Regions from separate parts of the Leucobacter sp. NPDC058333 genome, predicted to be linked through region 2. Evidence: predicted binding sites of a transcription regulator. Region 2 holds the regulator's gene; the other holds the start of a gene.

Region 1 (9,421 bases), on a different contig from region 2:
CAGACGGTCGCACAGTACGTCATCATCTTCACTGGGTTCGGGATCGCCGTCATCTTGCTCGGCGCTGCCCTCACGCGGCTGCTCGTCACCGCGACCTTCCTGCCACTCGCGGAGGTCGAACGGACCGCGCTTGAGATCGCGCGCGGCGACTACTCCAAGCGCATCATGATCTCGAGCCCGCACACCGAGGTCGGCCACCTCGGACAGTCGTTGAACATCATGCTCGACCGGCTCGACGGGTCCCTCGAAGACCAGTCCCGCACGATTGAGCGCATGCGACGCTTCATCGGCGATGCCAGCCACGAACTGCGCACCCCGCTCGTCTCGGTGCGCGGTTATGCCGAGCTGTACCGCATGGGTGCGCTGCAAGAGGAAGAAAACGTCGCGCAGGCGATGGAGCGCATTGAGAAGGAAGCTATCCGCATGACCTCGCTCGTCGAGGATCTGCTGGCGCTCGCCAGGCTCGACGAGCGTCGCCCGCTCGCAATCGCCACGCTGCCGCTCAACAAGCTCGCGACCGATGCCGCGCTCGACGCGCGCGCGCAGGCCCCGGATCGTGAGGTGACGGTCGTGCCCGACCCGACCGAGCCCGCGGTCGTCGGCGATGAACACAAGGTGCGTCAGCTGATGACGAACCTGCTCGGCAACGCAATGCGACACACGCCCGACGGCGGGCCGATTGAGCTCGTCGTATCGAGCCCCGCGAGCGAGGGCGCGAAGCCATTCGCCCGCTTCGAGATCGTTGACCACGGCGAGGGCGTACCCGAACAAATTCGCGAGAAGATCTTCGGTCGCTTCTGGCGCGCGGACACCTCTCGCAACCGGGAGACCGGCGGGTCTGGACTGGGCCTGGCTATCGTCAAATCGATCGTGGACGCGCACGGCGGGTCGGTCAGTGTCCACGAGACCCCCGGTGGCGGAGCAACGTTCAGGGTCGATCTCCCCCGCGCAGAGGCCTCGGACGACACGGTCCCGGTGCCGCGTCTGGGGTAGGGGTGCGGGGCGGGGCGGGGCTGGTCAGGGCGGGGGGTCGTGCACAGGGGGCTTGGGTTCGCCCGGGGGAAGTTGGGCTGTGGATAAGTAAATGCCGTCGGCACGAGTCGCCGATGATGAAGACATGTCTCGTACCGCCGCTCCGATCCCGTTCTCGCTTCAGCGAGCACCCTTCGATGTTGCAACGGGCCTGCGGCAGGGGTCTCCCGTGGATCGCTGCGCCACGCGCAGTTCGAGGCACCGTTCCATGGCGTCCGGCAGGTGTCCACGCAGCCACCGAACACGCACACGGCGCACCCGACGTACACGACGCGCGGACGCATCGTGAGGCTCGCTGCTGGGTACGCGCCACTGCTCAGAGTCGCTTCCGGCGAGTGTTTCAGCCATACGACCGCGCTACACCTGTACGGAGCTCCGATTCGCACACCAGTTGAGCTCCACTGCACTATTCCGGATCCACACGGCGCTGCCCGCGGGCGTGGCGTCCACGGACACCGATGCGCCGATCCGATTTCCGCGGTCCACGCGAACGTGTCGGAGACCGCGCAACCACTCGCGTGCGTTCCGCCGATCACCGCGCTCATCCAGTCGGCAGCGCTGCTCAGTTTTCGGGAGCTCGTGGTCGCGACAGATCATCTTCTGAAGCTGCGCGGCCCGCCCGGTGGCAAGTACGCGCTGGCGACAGCAGAAGAACCCACGGCCCGCGCGGCACGGTCGCGTGGCCGAGGCATCCAGCGGTTACGCGCCGCGCTGCGCGTCGCCCGGGTCGGTGCGGAATCACGCATGGAGAGCCTGCAGCACTTCGAGCTCGCCCGCATGGGTCTCGACACGCTGGAGCTGCAGGGCGTGCTCCGAGACGCACGCCGGAATTGGATCGGGCGGTTCGATGCGATTGACCGCCAGAAGCAACGCATCCTCGAGTACGACGGCGAGCAGCACCGCACCGATCGCAGGCAGTATCTACGAGACGAGGCCCGTCTCAATCTGGCGCGACGAGAAGGGTACGAGGTCAAACGCACGCATTACGAAGACTTCCACGAACACGCACTGCCAGGCACTCGGCGAGCGCTGTGCGAGTTCCTCGAAGAACGCCCTCGCACCCTAGACCGCCCTCTGACCCGCCACTTCTCGTCCCCCTACTAGCCCGCGCGTACGGAAACATACATCGAGCGTACGCAAATGGACTCAAACCCACCCGAATAGCGACCATCTGCGTACGCTCGCCGGGCGCCCGGCGGGCGGGGAGGACGGGCGGGGCGCGCGGGCTGGCGGGCTGGGCGGGGATACGCGGGCGCACGGGCGCGTAAACGCATGCAGGGGCCGCGCCCGAAGGCGCGACCCCTGCATGAGGAGGAGGACTTAGAAGTCCATGCCACCGGTCGGGTCACCGGCAGGAGCAGCCGAAGCCTGCTCCGGCTTGTCGGCGACGACGGCCTCGGTGGTGAGGAAGAGACCAGCGATCGAGGCTGCATTCTGCAGCGCCGAGCGGGTGACCTTTGCCGGGTCCAGGATGCCCTGAGCCACGAGATCGCCGTACTCGCCGGTCGCGGCGTTCAGGCCGTGACCGATCGGCAGGTTTGCCACGCGATCGGCGACGACGCCCGGCTCAAGGCCAGCGTTGAGCGCGATCTGACGCAGCGGAGCCTCGATGGCGACCTGCACGATGCGAGCGCCGACTGCCTCGTCGCCCGAGAGCTCGAGCGCGTCGAAGACGTCCTTGCCAGCCTGGATAAGCGCGACGCCACCGCCGGGCAGCACACCCTCGTCGACAGCAGCCTTCGCGTTGCGAACTGCGTCTTCGATGCGGTGCTTGCGCTCCTTGAGCTCGACCTCGGTCGCTGCGCCAGCCTTGATGACGGCGACGCCACCGGCGAGCTTCGCGAGGCGCTCCTGCAGCTTCTCACGGTCGTAGTCGCTGTCGGTGTTGTCGATCTCGCGACGGATCTGCGTGACGCGGCCCTGGATGGCCTCTTCGTCGCCGCCACCCTGAACGATGGTGGTCTCGTCCTTGGTGATGATGACCTTGCGCGCGGTGCCGAGCATGTCGAGCGTTGCGTTCTCGAGCTTGAGGCCGACCTCTTCCGAGATGACCTGGCCGCCCGTGAGGATCGCGATGTCCTGCAGCATGGCCTTGCGACGATCGCCGAAGCCCGGAGCCTTGACGGCTGCCGACTTGAAGATGCCGCGGATCTTGTTCAGCACGAGCGTTGCGAGCGCCTCGCCCTCGACGTCTTCCGCGAGGATGAGCAGCTGCTTGCCCGACTGGATCACCGGGTCAACGACGGGGAGCAGGTCCTTGATGTTCGAGACCTTGCTGTTGACAATGAGGATGTAGGGATCCTCGAAGACGGCCTCCTGGCGGTCAGCGTCGGTGACGAAGTATGCCGACAGGTAGCCCTTGTCGAAGCGCATGCCCTCGGTCAGTTCAAGCTCGGTGCCGAAGGTGTTCGACTCCTCTACGGTGACAACGCCCTCCTTGCCAACCTTGTCGATGGCCTCGGCGATGAGCTGACCGATCTGCTCGTCAGCTGCCGAGATCGAGGCGGTGGCCGCAATCTGATCGGTGGTCTCGATCTCCTGAGCGTTCTCGAGGAGCTTCGCCGAGACGGCTGCGACAGCCTTCTCGATGCCCTTCTTGATTGCGATGGGATCGCTACCGGCCGAGACGTTGCGCAGACCCTCGCGCACGAGTGCCTGAGCGAGCACGGTCGCGGTGGTGGTGCCGTCGCCTGCGACGTCGTCAGTCTTCTTGGCGACCTCCTTGACGAGTTCAGCGCCGATGCGCTCGTACGGGTCGTCGAGCTCAATTTCCTTGGCGATGGAGACGCCGTCGTTGGTGATCGTGGGTGCGCCCCACTTCTTCTCCAGTACGACGTTGCGGCCGCGCGGGCCGAGCGTCACCTTCACAGCGTCAGCGAGCGTGTTCAGACCCCGTTCGAGTCCACGACGCGCTTCCTCGTTAAACGCAATGATCTTTGCCATGTAATTCGCCCCTCCGGAGGATTTCGATGTGGTGAGCATCGTGCTGACGCGTGGCGCCATTGCACGAATGTTTAGCACTCAGTCGGATCGACTGCTAACAATCATTTTGGCACTCTCCCCCGGGGAGTGCAAGCGCGTCTGCTCGCGCGGAGCGAACACGGAGGGAACGGAGCACACCAAGAGTGAACTAGCGCACACGCGGAGTGAACGGCGAACGAACTACTGCGCTGCGGCTGTCGCGTCGGCCGCAGCCGGATCTGCCGGCGGAATCGTCGCGGGATCGGTGGGCACTCCGGTTGCCGGATCGATCGGGAACCCAGTAGCGACGTCGATGTCCCATCCCGTGACCGGATCGATGTCGAGCCCCGTCGCCGGGTTGATCTGGCGACCCGTCTCCGGGTTCACCTCTGGCTCGGTGGCCGTGGCGTCGGCGGCACCGTCAGCCTCTGCATTACTCGCGTTATCGGCGTTGCCCTCGCTGATCTTCGCTGCCTCATCGAGACCCGGGCCCTTGTAGTCGGCCCCCAGCAACACCACGAGGCGCACACCGTACGACTCGTAGTCGGTCGAGGTATAGGTCGATACGCCGCCGAGCTTCTCGGCGAGGCCAGCGGCGGCCGAGGCGTCGTCGGGATCGGAGTAGAACACCGCAGAAATCTTGACGTCGGTGGTCGCTGCGCTCCCCGAGAATTCGATCTTGCCCCACTGCTCGTCAGTGATGATCTTGTCGAGCGCGGCCGCGAGGTTCTCGGTGGGCGTACCATTCAAGATCGCGATGGTCGCTTCTGGGTCGAGCTTGGCCGTAGCGGTCGGCGAAGCTGAACCCGACTTCGTACTCGATGGCGCGAGCGGCAGCTTGCCGGTGCCTCCGATGCCCTGCACCGCAAGGATGCCGACCGTAGTGAGCAACGCAAAGCCCAGTAGACCGGCAATCAGGTACTGCCAGAAGTAGCGGGGGCGAGCCGTGACGCGATGAGCGCCGACGCGGCCCGTGTGCCGCACATGATCGAAGCGGTCTTCAGGGTACGACTGACGGGCAGAGAGATTCTCGATCCCGGCCTCATTCCGTCGCGCCACGCGGTACCCCTTTAGATGTCGCCCTGGTCAGTACTGTCAAGTTGAACTCGCACGCCGCGAGATGCCCCCACACTATCGTGGCAGAGCTGCCAGAACGGTGACAGCGCTAGTGCGTGCGACGCGGAATGACGATCGGCCGGCCCGTGTCTGGGTCCGGGATCACCCGAACGGGTGCACCGTAGACCTCTCCGATGCGCTGCTCAGTCAGCACCTGCCCCGGAGTACCGCGCGCCACGAGCGATCCGCGCTCGAGAATCGCGACCTCATCGGCGTACGCCCCGGCCAGCGACAGGTCGTGCAACACCACTATGACGGCGCGACCCTGTTCGGCCAGTGCCCGAGCGATCTGCAGCACCGCCTCCTGGTGCTTCAGGTCGAGGGCCGCGGTCGGTTCGTCGAGCAGCACGATGCGGGTTTCTTGCGCCAGCACGCGAGCGAGCGACACGCGCGCCTTTTCGCCGCCGGAGAGGTGGGGAAAACCGCGCTCGGTGAGGTGCCCGACGTCGGCGGCGGCCGTCGCTTCACGAATGGCTCGCTCGTCTTCGTCGGCCTCCGGTGTACCGATCCAGGGCGCGCGGCCCATATCGATCACCTGCTGCGCCGTGAACGAGAACGCGACCTGGTTCGACTGCAGCAGCACGGCGCGCGCCCGCGCAAGTTCGCGCGCGGGCCAATCGCCGAGGGCACGACCGTCGCACGCGACAGACCCGGTTGTCGGCACGATATCGCCGCAGAGCACGCTGAGCAGCGTCGATTTACCGGCGCCGTTCGGCCCGACGAGGGCGAGTACCGCGCCGTAGCGCACGTCGAGCGTGACGTTCGAGAGGATCGGCACTGAACCGACGTGATAGCTCACACCGGTAACCTGCTGCGCCACGTTACCGATGCGGTCGGTGGGCACGGCTGCAGACGCATCGATGGGGGTCATGCCCAGCCTCCCGAGCGGCGACGGTTGCGCCGAATCAGCCAGAAGAAGAAGGGGCCGCCGACGAGCGAGGTGAGCATGCCGATCGGCAGGTCGGCACCATCGACGAGCGTGCGCGCGAGCAGATCGGCGTAGAGCAGCAGCACGGCGCCGCCGAGCAGTGAACACACCAGCAACAGCCGGTGCGCTGGCCCAAGCATCATGCGCATGAGGTGCGGCACGACCAGGCCGACGAACGAGATCACACCGACGAACGCGACGCCGACGCCAGTCAGCAGCGCGACGAGCACAATCGAGGCAATACGCAGCCGCTCGACACGCACGCCGAGGTGGGATGCGGTGCGATCTCCGAGCGAGAGCAGGTCGTACTGGTGCGCGAGCACGATCGCAACGAACGCCGCCACCGCTCCGACCACCGCGACGATCGCAACTTCGTTCCAGCGCGAGCCGTTCAGCGAACCCAGCTGCCAGAACACAATCTGTTCGCGGCTCGACGTGTCCCCGATAAACGTGAAGAGCGCCATGCCCGCACCAGCGAACGCGTTGATTGCGACACCCGTGAGGAGCAGCGTGACGATCTCGGTGCGCCCCTGCGCGCGGGCGGTCAGATAGACAATAAACGTCGCGGCAAGCCCACCGAGAAAGGCGAAGATTGCCACGGTCCAGCCGCCGAACGCAGTGATACCCAGCGTGATCGATGCGGAGGCGCCAAGCGCCGCGCCCGACGAGACGCCGACGACGCCCGGTTCCGCGAGCGGGTTGCCAAAGATTGCCTGCATCACGGCTCCCGCGACGGCGAGTGCAGCACCGACGAGCAGCGACATGATGACTCGGGGAAAACGAATCTGCCACAGTGTGCGGTCCATGAGTTCGTCGGTCGGCGCCCAGGCGTTGGTGATCCCGACCTTGCGCAGTATTGAGCCAATGACATCGGTGGGGCCGATCGACAGCTGGCCAAGCCCCGCCGACAGAATGATTCCGACGACGAGCAAGACCACCGCAGCGACTATGACGATTGCCCCGCGGCCCGCGCTGCGGCGGCCGACGGCCTTCTGGGTGGTGTTCGTCACTGTGCTCTTAACTTTCGGGGGCGTACACCGCACGGGCGAGAGCGTCAAGAATATCGGCCGAGCGTGGCCCGAATGAGAGTACCGTGCCGTCTTCCATGTCCACGAATCGGCGACGCTCTCCCGCGGTCGTCACAGCGATCGCAGGCTTCTCTTCAAGTAGCCCGTCGACGCCGCCGACCGATTCGAGGCCGTCAGACATCACGAGAATGAGATCAGGGTTGGCTTTCACGAGTGCTTCATCAGTCATCGGCTTCATCCCGTCCCACCCCATATCGGTCGCGACGTCGATGCCGCCGAGCGCGTCGATGAGTTGATCGGCGCCCGACTCCTTGCCGAAGAGATAGTAGACGCCGGCTGTGCCGCGCAGGTAGACAAACGCGATACGCAGTTTGTCGGCGGGTTTCGCCGGTGCGATCTGGGAGATTTCGGCGGTCTTCGCCGCGACCTCGTCGGCGATGCGGTCAGCGAGTTGCTCCCCAGCCTCGGGGCTGCCGTAGATCGCGGCGACCTGACGCGCGAGGTCTTCTGCGCCAGCGAACGACGGGTCGTTCTGCACGAACACGACCGTGATGCCCACGTCTTCCAGCTGTTCGATGACGTCACGAGGGCCGACTGTGCCATCAGTGATAACGACGTCGGGGTGCAGGTCGATGATGGCCTCGGCGTTCACTGTGTGGCCGCCGCTCGTGACGCGGGGCAGGCCGTCAAGGCTCTTCAGGGTGGTCGACTGATCGACTCCGACGAGGCTGTCGGCGAACCCGAGCCCGGCGACCGTCACCGAGATGTTGCCGCCAAGGTCAGCCGCGACGACGCTGTCCGTCTGTTCAATTGTCACGTCAGTCGACGTGCCATCGTTCGCGTACGAAGGCACGGTCACGGGAAAACTCTGCGCCGGATTATCGGCGACGGGCTCAATTTCGGAGTGCCCCAGCACTGCAGTCGAGGGCCCCTCATACGATTTCGGATCATCCAGAGTTGAGAGTTCAGCAAGCGGCACCGATGAGGTGGTCGATGGCGCGGTGTCGCCCTCCGCGCCACCGTCCGCGCCACCGCCGCCTGCGGAGGGGCTCGCACACGCAGCGAGCAGGAGCACCCCCGCGACGAGCGCCGCGGCGGCTGCGGCAGCGCGCCGCGCGCGCATCATCGCTGCGCCCCGGGCGCCTCAGGCGCCTCAGGTCCTTCAGGCGCTTCAGGCACCTCGGGCGTCGAGTCGCCCGGCTCGGCAGCCGGAGCAACCGGCGCGCTCGGAGCATCCGAAGCACCCGGAGCGGCCTCCGATGACTGCTGGGGCTTGCGACCCGCAAGTAGCATGCCGCCGGTAACACCGATGACGAGGATCGCTACGCCACCGATGATGATGGGCAGCCACGGGATCTGCGGCGACGCCTCGACCGGCGCTGCTGCAGGGTCACTGGGAGCCGTGGTCGGCTCTCCCGGCGGGTCGGCGGATGCGCCAGACTCGGTGCCGGCAGCGGCTCCATTGGCGTCATCGCAACTCGCAAACTGCACGTCGAGGGCGATGGGGTCGAGGTCGACACCTCCCTCGTAGAAGCCGGCAAACGCCTTCGCTCCCGAGTTCGTGAGGGTGGTCGGCAGCTTGTCAGCGGCGAACGCACTGTCGGAGACGGGCAGCTGCTCCGGCACGATGACGTCGCCTACCCACTCCTGTTTCGCGTCGAGTGCGACCTCGCCCTCCATATCGGTGCTGCGTGCGTCGAGCAGCAGCGCCGCTTTTCCGTCGCCCTCGAACTCGATCGTCGGGTTGGCGAGCGTCAGGTCGAGCACACCGTCGTGACCCGTGAAGTGCACGCTACCGGTGAACGAGACGCTGCCCTCACCTGTCGCGGGGTCAATGCTGCCGGTCGCACCGCTCCACGTGAACAGTGGCGTCTCGTAGCTCGCGCCGTCGCCGGTCTCCCAGGAGCCATTCGCGATGCTGCCGCTGATGTATGCGCGGAAACTCTCTTTGACGCCCCACGCGAGGCTGCCAGCGGTCACCTCGCAGGTGCCGCCGGCCTCTCCCTCTGCGCGCACGAGCTCCGCGCGAACAGGCCCCGCCTGCGCGGCCGAAGGCGCAAGCAGCAGCCCACCAATGATCGCGGCTCCTCCGAGCAGTGCTCCGGAGCGGCGGAAGTGGGCATTCACGGATGGGCCTCCTGGCGGATTGTGGAACGGGTGAGTGAGCTGGATTGAAGTGAGCGGGGTGTGCCGAGCCGGGCAGCTAGCCCGCGGTGCGACGCTGGCGGATCGTGAGCACCGTCATGCAGGCAGCAATTGCCGCGAGGCCACCAGCGCTGACCCACCACTCCCACACTGCCATGCCGCTCGAAGCGGGGAGGAATCCCGCGGAGGTAACGCGATCGCGCGCGACCTG
Region 2 (9,421 bases):
CGATTCGGGATCCCGCGTGCGAGACGTCGAGCCGACGAGTGACCTCGTCGTAGCTGAGGCGGAGCGCCGCAAGTGCCGGAAAATCCTGGAGCGACAGCCCCCGCGCTTTCGGCCAATAGTCAAGGCCGTCGCGTTTCTCGGGGCTCGCTGCTTCGGCGAACCGGAAAGCGAGCACCCGGTCGCCCAACACCCGACCGTCGCGCTGAATCGTCAGCTGCGTGCGCAACTCAGGGGTGAAGCCCTTGACGGGATGGCGGTACAGGGCGGCGACGCGAGGCATGCGGGTATTGTCGCAGATCCGGGATTGTCAGGGCCGCGTTCGACGCGCTTGGTGTCCGGCGCGTGGTTTGCGCCCGGCGCGTGCGATAATTGCGAACAATGTCTCCACGCAGCATGAACCCCCCAGCTCCGGCGTCGACCGACCCCGCGATGATTCGCAACTTCTGCATCATCGCGCACATCGACCACGGTAAGTCGACGCTCGCCGACCGCATGTTGCAGGTGACGGGCACCGTTCCCGACCGCGAGATGCGGGCCCAGTACCTCGACCGCATGGATATCGAGCGCGAGCGCGGCATCACCATCAAATCGCAGGCCGTGCGCATGCACTGGCAGACCGACGCGGGCGACTTCGCCCTCAACATGATTGACACCCCAGGGCACGTCGACTTCAGCTACGAGGTATCCCGCTCACTCGCCGCGTGCGAGGGTGCGATCCTGCTCGTTGATGCGGCACAGGGCATAGAGGCACAGACACTTGCGAACCTCTACCTCGCCATGGAGAACGATCTTGAGATCATCCCGGTGCTCAACAAGATTGATCTCCCGGCCGCTGACCCCGAGCGGGTAGCGCGCGAGATTTCCGATCTCATCGGCGGCAATCCCGACGACATTCTCAAGGTGTCCGGCAAGACGGGCGCCGGCGTTGAAGAGTTGCTCGACCTCGTCGTGCAGCGCATCCCAGCACCGGTCGGCAATGCCGACGGACCGCCCCGAGCCATGATCTTCGACTCCGTCTACGACGCCTACCGCGGCGTAGTGACCTACGTGCGCATGATCGACGGCAAGCTGTCACCGCGCGAGAAGGTCCAGATGATGTCGACCGGTTCCGAGCACGAAGCGCTCGAGGTGGGCGTCTCCGCCCCCGAACCGACCCCGACGAAGGGTCTCGCCGTTGGCGAGGTCGGGTACCTGATTACCGGCGTAAAAGACGTTCGACTTTCGAAGGTCGGCGACACGGTCACGGCGAAGCGCAACCCGGCGACGGTCGCACTGCCCGGGTACACCGATCCGAAACCGATGGTCTTCTCGGGCCTGTACCCGCTCGACGGCAGCGATTACCCGGTTCTGCGCGAGGCTCTCGACAAGCTGAAGCTTGAAGACGCTGCTCTGCAGTACGAACCCGAAACCTCTGTGGCGCTCGGATTCGGTTTCCGATGCGGCTTCCTTGGGCTCCTGCACCTCGAGATCATTTCTGAGCGCCTGCGGCGCGAGTTCGATCTCGACCTGATTGCTACGGCCCCGAGCGTGATCTATCAGGTCACGACCGACGACGGCCGCGAGATCACGGTGACGAACCCGTCAGAGTATCCCGACGGAAAAATTTCCAGCGTGCGTGAGCCCGTGGTGAAGACCGCGATCCTCGCCCCGAAGGACTATGTCGGCGCGATCATGGAACTCTGCCAGAGCCGCCGCGGAAATCTGCTCGGAATGGAGTACCTCGGTGAGCGTGTGGAACTGCGCTACAGCATCCCGCTCGGCGAGATTGTGTTCGACTTCTTTGATCACCTCAAGAGCCGCACGCAGGGGTACGCGAGCCTCGACTACGAGCCAATGGGTGATCAAGAGGCGGATCTCGTGAAGGTCGACATCCTGCTGCAGGGTGAGGCAGTCGACGCGTTCAGTGCGATCGTGCACCGCGACAACGCCTACTCGTACGGCACGATGATGGCCGAACGCCTGCGCAAGCTCATCCCGCGTCAGCAGTTTGAGGTGCCAATTCAGGCCGCCATCGGTGCACGCGTGATCGCCCGAGAGACGATTCGCGCGATCCGCAAGGACGTGCTCGCGAAATGCTACGGCGGCGATATCAGTCGTAAGCGGAAGCTGCTTGAAAAGCAGAAAGAGGGCAAGAAGCGCATGAAAATGGTGGGACGCGTCGAGGTGCCCCAGGAGGCATTCATCGCGGCGCTCTCCGGGGATGTGGAGGGTAAGGAAGGTTCGAAGCGATGAGCAAAGAACAGCCGCCCCGCCGCAGTAGCCACGTTGAGATGCCGGTCGCGTATGCCGCCGTTGGTGCCTCGAAAGATCCTGACATCGTGCGTTATCCGCCCGAAGGCATGACGCCCTACGAAGAGGAACTGCGTCTCGGCAGCGGCCAGGAGCGATTCCTGATCGCGTCGAGCCTGTTGATGACCTGGGGCGCCCAGCGCGGCGCCGGAGTGCGCGTCACCGACATTGTGCGCGGGTCCGGATCGGAATACGTGGGTCCGAGCTTCACGGACGACGGCATACCCGAAGCCGCGAGCGAAATCGAAGAGCAGTTCGGCCCAGACGGTGAACCCTACCTCGTCGCCGGGACAACCGCGGTGCTGCACACCGAAGGTCAGGATCCCCGCAGCGTTCTGGTGATCTACACCGTTGACGAGGAACGCCGCGTTGGATTCGCCTGGGGTACGTGCGACGAGGCTGGCGCCGTTGGCGAGCAGCGCTTCGTCATCGAGTTTCGCGCGGACGACACGGTGTGGGCGGTGGCGCGCGGATTCGTCGCAGCACCGAAGAACGGCCTGCTCGGTCTCCGCGGACGCGCCGACGTGCGTACCGCTCTCGACGCAGTGAAACTCCACCTGGCTGCGCTCGCACCGGGTGCGCAGCCGGTCCAGGGACTGGGATCGGATGCCGAACCGGAAGCGGACATCTCGACGGTTGCGACGCCCGAATCGGAGCCAGCAGTGGCCGAGGAGTCGGAGGCCGCAGTGGCTCAGGAGACGGAGCCAGAGACTCCGCCTGAATCCCCGCTCAGTACGGAATCCGAGAACGCGCCCGCGCCTGCGCCTGCGCCTGCGCCTGCGCCTGAGCCAGAACTTGCGCCTGAGCCTGAGCCTGCGCCCGAGCCAGAACTTGCGCCCGCGCCAGAAGCCGAACCAGAGCCCGAACCGGCAGTGTCCACTCACAAGCGTCGGCCGAGCAAACGCCAGTGAGCGTGTCGTCCGCGGCGCGTGACCGCGAGAGGACTCTCGGTGCCAAGCGCGCTGCCTGAGGGTGATCCGGCTCCCGAAGACGGCTCGCTGCCTCCCGAGGTGGCGGAGGGAGCCGAGTCCCGCAACTTCGGGGTCTACGTGCACGTGCCCTACTGCCGGGTGCGCTGCGGGTACTGCGACTTCAACACGTACACCGCGAGCGAACTCGGCGGCACGACCCGCGGCGACTACGCTGCCCAGGTGGGCGTTGAGCTTGCGCTGGGCGCCGGCGTGCTGCGGCGAGCTGGGCTTCCCAAACGACAGGTCTCGACGGTGTTCTTCGGCGGTGGCACCCCCACGCTGTTGCCAGCGTCAGACCTGGCAGGCATGCTGGGTCGCATTCGCGCGGAGTGGGGCTTGGAACCTGGGGCCGAGGTGACGACCGAGGCGAACCCCGATTCGGTCGATGCCGAGTACCTGCAGACGCTTGCGGCAGCGGGCTTCACTCGCGTGAGCTTCGGCATGCAATCGGCGGTGCCGCACGTGCTCGCGACGCTTGACCGTACCCACACACCCGAGCGGGTGCCGCTCGTCACGCAGTGGGCGCGCGACGCCGGGCTACAGGTGAGCGTTGATCTCATCTATGGCACGCCAGGAGAGAGCCTCGCCGACTGGGAACGCTCGATCGACGCGGCGCTCGCCTGCGCGCCAGACCACATCTCGGCGTACGCGCTGATCGTCGAGCGTGGCACGAAGCTTGCGGCTCAGATTCGTCGGGGAGAGGTGCCAGAACCCGATGAAGATCTGCACGCTGAGATGTACGAGCTCGCTGATGCGCGCTTCGCCGCGGCTGGCTTCTCCTGGTACGAGATCAGCAACTGGTCGCGCACTCCCGAGACGCGGTCTCGCCATAACCTGTCGTACTGGACGGGCGAGGACTGGTGGGCGGCAGGCCCCGGCGCGCACAGCCACGTTGGCGGTGTGCGGTGGTGGAATGTGAAGCATCCGGGCGCCTACGCGCAGCGTATCGCTCAGGGCGTATCACCGTCTCACTCCCGCGAAACACTGGCTGCTGAATCGCGTCGAGAAGAGCGCATCCTGCTCGAGACGAGGATCGCCGAGGGTCTCCCATCTGACGTGTTGACGGGGGAGGAGCGCCGAGCCATCCCGCAACTCATCGCAGACGGGTTGCTTGACGGACGCGCCGCGATTCGCGGGCGCGTGATCCCGACCCTGCGAGGCAGACTCCTTGCGGACACCGTTGTGCATCGCTTACTCGGATCGTGACGTTTCGGCTGCGCTAGACTTAGCACTCGGAACAAGTGAGTGCCAGGGTCAGGAGGGGCGATGGTTTCGGAGCGCAGCCTCGCGGTGCTGCACGCGATCGTGAGCGACTATGTGTCGTCGAACGAACCCGTCGGCTCGAAGGCGATCGTAGATCGGCACAGCTTCGGCGTGTCAGCTGCGACGATCCGCAACGATATGGCCCTGCTTGAAGAAGACGAGCTGATCGCGCAGCCCCACACCTCGTCGGGTCGTGTGCCCACTGACAAGGGGTACCGCCTGTACGTCGATACGCTCGCGCGTATTCGTCCGTTGACCGCGGCGCAGCGCGCTGCAATCGAGCGCTTCCTCGGTGAATCGTCCGATCTCGACGACGTCATGGCACGCACCGTGCGCATGCTGTCCCAGCTCACGAATCAGGTTGCGGTGGCGCAGTATCCGTCGCTGCGGCGCACGGTGGTGCGACACATCGACCTCGTTGCCATCGGAGAAGACCGAGTGCTCAGCGTGCTCATTTTGGGTAGCGGCGTCGTCGAGCAGCAGGTGGCCTGGCTGCCTGCATCTCGCGTCACCGAGGCCTGGGTGCGCGGGCTGCGCCAGCGCATCGCCGATGTCGCGATCGGCAATGATCTGGAAACGGCTACGGCGGCGCTCGCGACGCTGGAGGCCGACCTCGCGGAGTGGTCGGAGCCCGACGAGATTGATCTGATGCGCCGCGTGCTCGCGGTCGTGCTGGGTCAGTTGCAGGCGAACCGCACCGATCGCATCGCGGTCGCCGGTGCTGCGAACCTCTCGCGTACCGATGGCGAGTTCGCGGGCTCACTGCCCGTCGTGCTTGATGCGATCGAAGAGCAGGTCACACTCCTGCGGCTGTTCGGCGAACTGGTGCACGACGGTCGCGATGTGTCCGCGTCGATCGGACGCGAGAACGAGGCCTATGGCCTCTCTGAGACGTCGATCATCGCCTCAAACTACGAAGACGGCATCGCCGTTTCGAAGCTTGGGGTGCTCGGGCCGCTGCGCATGGATTACGCGGGCAACATCGCAACCGTGCGTGCTGTGGCGCGGTACCTCAACAGATTCCTGGGGGAGGAGCGGTAGCCGCCGCTCTTCCCACCCTTTTCAACGACTCAATCTACTGAACCTGAGGAGCAAAACAGCGTGGCCGATCATTACGAGACGCTCGGTGTGACCCGCGAGGCGACCCCCGAAGAGATCAAAAAGGCCTACCGGCGCCTCGCGCGTCAGTTGCACCCTGACGTGAATCCGAGCGAGGAGGCGTCAGAGCAGTTCAAGGGCGTGACCCACGCGTACGACGTGCTGAGTGATCCCGAGCAGCGCCAGCGTTACGACATGGGCGGATCGCAGGCGGGCGGTGCCGCGGGCTTCGGCGACATCTTCGAAACGTTCTTCGGGGGAGGCGGCGGCTTCGGTGGCGGCCAGCGCGGCCCTCGATCGCGCTCCGAGCGCGGCGATGACGCGATGATTCGCGTCGACGTGTCCCTCGAAGACGTCATCTTCGGTACCCAGCGCGAGATCACGGTCAATACTGCGGTGCTCTGTGAGGTCTGCCAGGGCAGCTGCTGCCAGCCCGGCACGCATCCCGTAACCTGCGATGTGTGCGGAGGCCAGGGGCAGGTGCAGCGTCAGGTGCGTTCGCTGTTCGGTAACGTCGTCACGATGCACCCGTGCGGCAGCTGCCAGGGGTATGGCACGATCATCGAAAACCCATGCGTCGAGTGTGCGGGCAAGGGTCGCGTTCGCGAGCGGCGCACGTTCCCGATCGACGTTCCCTCCGGCATCGATACCGGCACGCGTCTGCAGATGCGCGGCGGCGGCGAGGTCGGCCCAGGTGGCGGGCCGAACGGTGACCTGTTCATCGAATTCCGCGTGATGCACCACGACATCTTCAGCCGCGACGGCAATGACCTGCTCTGCACGATGCAGCTGTCGATGACCGACGCGATTCTCGGAGCTGACGCGAAACTCACGGGTCTCGACGGCGAGGTTGAGGTTGAGGTCGAGCCCGGCGTGCAGTCGGGCGACATGCTCACGGTGCGAGGCCGCGGTATTCAGGGCCTCCGCAGCACCACGCGCGGCGACCTGAAGATCGCAGTGCAGGTCGCGACGCCGACGAAGCTCTCGAACCGCGAGAAAGATCTGGTGCGCCAGCTCGCCTCGTTGCGCAAGGACGAGGCGCCGCACCTTGGCGAATTCCATCAGGGATTCTTCGGCAAGATTCGCGACCGCTTCTTCCGTCAGGGCTAACCTTGGCGCACCTCTACTACCGCGAGGACCTTGCGGGCTCGAGCTTCGAGCCCGGGTCACTCGTTGAAATCATCGGTGACGAAGCGCGGCACGCGGTGCGCGTGAGCCGGTTGCGAGTGGGGGAGCGCACGAAGGTCGGCAATGGCGCTGGGGTGCTCGGTGAGGGCACGGTCGAAGACGTTGCAAAAGATCGCTTCAGTGTGCGCGTCGAGCGACTTCTTCACGGTGCGCAGGCTGAGCGCGGCGGGCGAGAGACCCTCCCGCGGTTGACGCTGGTGCAGGCCCTCGCCAAGGGCGACCGCGATGAACGAGCCGTCGAACAGGCCACCGAATTCGGGGTCGACGCCATCGCGCCCTGGCAGGCAACTCGTTCGGTGTCGCGCTGGGATGGCGCTGGCGGTGGCGAGAAGACGGCAAAGGGCCTCGCGAAGTGGCGACGCATCGCTCGAGAAGCGGCGAAGCAGTCGATGCGAGCCAGCATTCCCGAGGTGCGGGAACCGCTCACGCTGGGTGCGCTGCGCGAACTCGCCGCGAACGACGATCACGCGGTGATTCTGTTGCACCCGCGCGGCACGCAGACCCTCGCCTCCTGGGCGGCAGAGGCAGCGGCGGCAGCGGAGGCAGCGGAGGGGGCGAGTTCACCGCACCGCCCGACCGACGTGTACCTCGTCGTCGGGCCCGAGGGCGGCTTTGCTGACGAAGAGCTCGCCACTCTTGAGTCGGCAGGCGCCGCAGTGCTCGTGCTCGGTTCGACCGTGCTGCGCACATCGTCCGCGGGTCCCGCAGCCCTCGCTGTGCTGAATGTAGCGTTCGGACGCTGGTAAGGCGGGGGCTTCACCGAAGCCCCCGCCTTACCAGCGCGATCCGTTAGTGGGCTGCCGCGCCAGCGGAGCCGAGTCCTCCTGAGCCCGATCCGGAGCCGTGTGCGCCGCTCGTCGCGACGACGGGCTCCTTAGGTGCAGACCCGTGACCGTCGCCACTGAGTGACGCCTCGTTAAAGGGCACCTCGCCGCTGAGCACGCGACGCACGCGCATCATGTCGACCTGCTTCGTCCACGATCCGATGAGTAGGGTGGCGACGGCGTTCCCGGTGAAGTTTGTGAGGGCGCGGCCCTCAGACATGAACCGGTCGATGCCGACGATGACGCCGACGCCGTCGACGAGTTCGGGCCGGTAGGTCTGCAGGCCGCCCGCCAGGGTCGCGAGACCGGCGCCGGTGACACCGGCGGCACCCTTCGACGCGATGATCATGAACACCAGTAGTCCGATTTGCTCACTGATGCTCATCGGGTTACCCATCCCCGTCGCGATGAACAGCGATGCCATGGTGAGATAGATGGCCGTGCCGTCGAGGTTAAACGAGTAGCCCGTGGGCACTGTGATGCCAACGACCGGCTTCGAGACTCCGACGTGCTCCATCTTCGCGATGAGCCGGGGCAGTGCAGACTCAGACGACGAGGTGCCGACGATCAGTAGGTACTCGCGACCCAGGTACTTCATGAGGCTAATGATGTTGACGCGCGTGACAGCGTAGAGCAGCGTGCCGAGCACGCCGACGATGAAGAGGATGCAGGTGATGTAGAAGGCGACCATCAGCACGCCAAGGCTCCAAATTGCCGCGACGCCGGTCTTGCCGACCACGGCCGCGATCGCACCGAACGCACCGATCGGGGCGATCCAGAGGATCATGCTCAGAATGCGGAAGACGAGCACCTGGAGGTGTTTGATCCCGGCCATGATGGGCGCGCCGCGCTCTCCGAGTCCCTGCAGCGCGAAGCCGGTGAGCAGCGCGATAAACAGCACCTGCAGTACGCTTTCGCCGGTAAACGCGGAGAAGAACGTCATTGGGATGATCCCGAGCAGGAACTCCTGAGTTGTCTTCGCCTCACCCTCAGCGGCGTACTGGGCACCGTGCATGTCGAGGCCCTCGCCCGGGTGGATCAGGTTGCCGACGACGAGACCAATAGCCAGGGCGAAGGTCGACATCGCCATGAAGTAGATCAGTGCAAGGCCGCCGATCTTGCCAACGGTTGCGGCCTTCGCGATCGACCCAACGCCGATCACGATGGTGCAAAAGATAATCGGGGCGATCATCATCTTGATGAGCCCGACGAAGGCCTTGCCCAGTGGTTCAAGCGTGGTGGCGAACTCGGGGACCACGAGCCCGAGCACTGCGCCGAGGACGACGGCAGCGATCACTGAAACGTAGAGCCACGTGTGCTTGTCCCACGACTTTCGGCGTCGGGGGCCCGCCTCTGAAGCGGGTCGAAGTGGTGCTGATGCGGCCATAAAGGTCCTCCTGAGAACGCCGTTGTCCATGCGAAACACACTGGAAGCGAATCTGAAACAGAATCACTGTGCGAAGTTCAAATTAGGGCGGGTGCGCGCAAAATTTGCATTTCGGGCTTATTGGACGTAGCGCGGATTCCGCCAGCCCACGGCTCCCTGAGACGCGACCCGCGGTCGTGAATCACATCCGTGGGAGAGGAAGGTCGCGGCAGGCCGTGTGAGAATACATGGCATGGGTCGAAGAAGTACGCCAAGCGCGACCTCGAGCGTATTTCTCATTCTGACCGTGGGCGTGCTCATCGTGAGCATCGCTGTTACTGCCGTGCTGGTCTGGGACAGCCGACGAGCAGAGTACCGCGAGACCGAGCGTGCAACGCACGCCGTTGCGGTGACGCTCGCCG

Evidence for each region. The regulator HrcA, encoded in region 2, represses chaperone genes, less so after heat shock. The targets are predictions, from matches to a motif close to TTNGCACTCGNNNNNNNCGAGTGCNAA.
Region 1: groL (chaperonin GroEL) is a predicted target of HrcA. The motif match lies at 4,047-4,073, and genes of this name have one in related genera.

What each region holds. Positions count from the first base shown of each region.
Region 1 is NZ_JBHXHV010000001.1:896,493-905,913, reverse strand. Features, by position in the region: gene ACFWHR_RS04170 (sensor histidine kinase) at 1-993, shown strand, start outside; gene ACFWHR_RS04165 (hypothetical protein) at 1,255-2,136, shown strand; gene groL (chaperonin GroEL) at 2,353-3,975, opposite strand; gene ACFWHR_RS04155 (LytR C-terminal domain-containing protein) at 4,195-5,052, opposite strand; gene ACFWHR_RS04150 (heme ABC transporter ATP-binding protein) at 5,159-5,980, opposite strand; gene ACFWHR_RS04145 (FecCD family ABC transporter permease) at 5,977-7,047, opposite strand; gene ACFWHR_RS04140 (hemin ABC transporter substrate-binding protein) at 7,055-8,191, opposite strand; gene ACFWHR_RS04135 (HtaA domain-containing protein) at 8,188-9,192, opposite strand; gene ACFWHR_RS04130 (HtaA domain-containing protein) at 9,269-9,421, opposite strand, start outside.
Region 2 is NZ_JBHXHV010000003.1:471,446-480,866, reverse strand. Features, by position in the region: gene ACFWHR_RS12725 (MOSC domain-containing protein) at 1-280, opposite strand, end outside; gene lepA (translation elongation factor 4) at 379-2,232, shown strand; gene ACFWHR_RS12715 (DUF1990 family protein) at 2,229-3,200, shown strand; gene hemW (radical SAM family heme chaperone HemW) at 3,240-4,466, shown strand; gene hrcA (heat-inducible transcriptional repressor HrcA) at 4,527-5,564, shown strand; gene dnaJ (molecular chaperone DnaJ) at 5,625-6,731, shown strand; gene ACFWHR_RS12695 (16S rRNA (uracil(1498)-N(3))-methyltransferase) at 6,734-7,555, shown strand; gene ACFWHR_RS12690 (cation:dicarboxylate symporter family transporter) at 7,599-9,020, opposite strand; gene ACFWHR_RS12685 (ATP-binding protein) at 9,253-9,421, shown strand, end outside.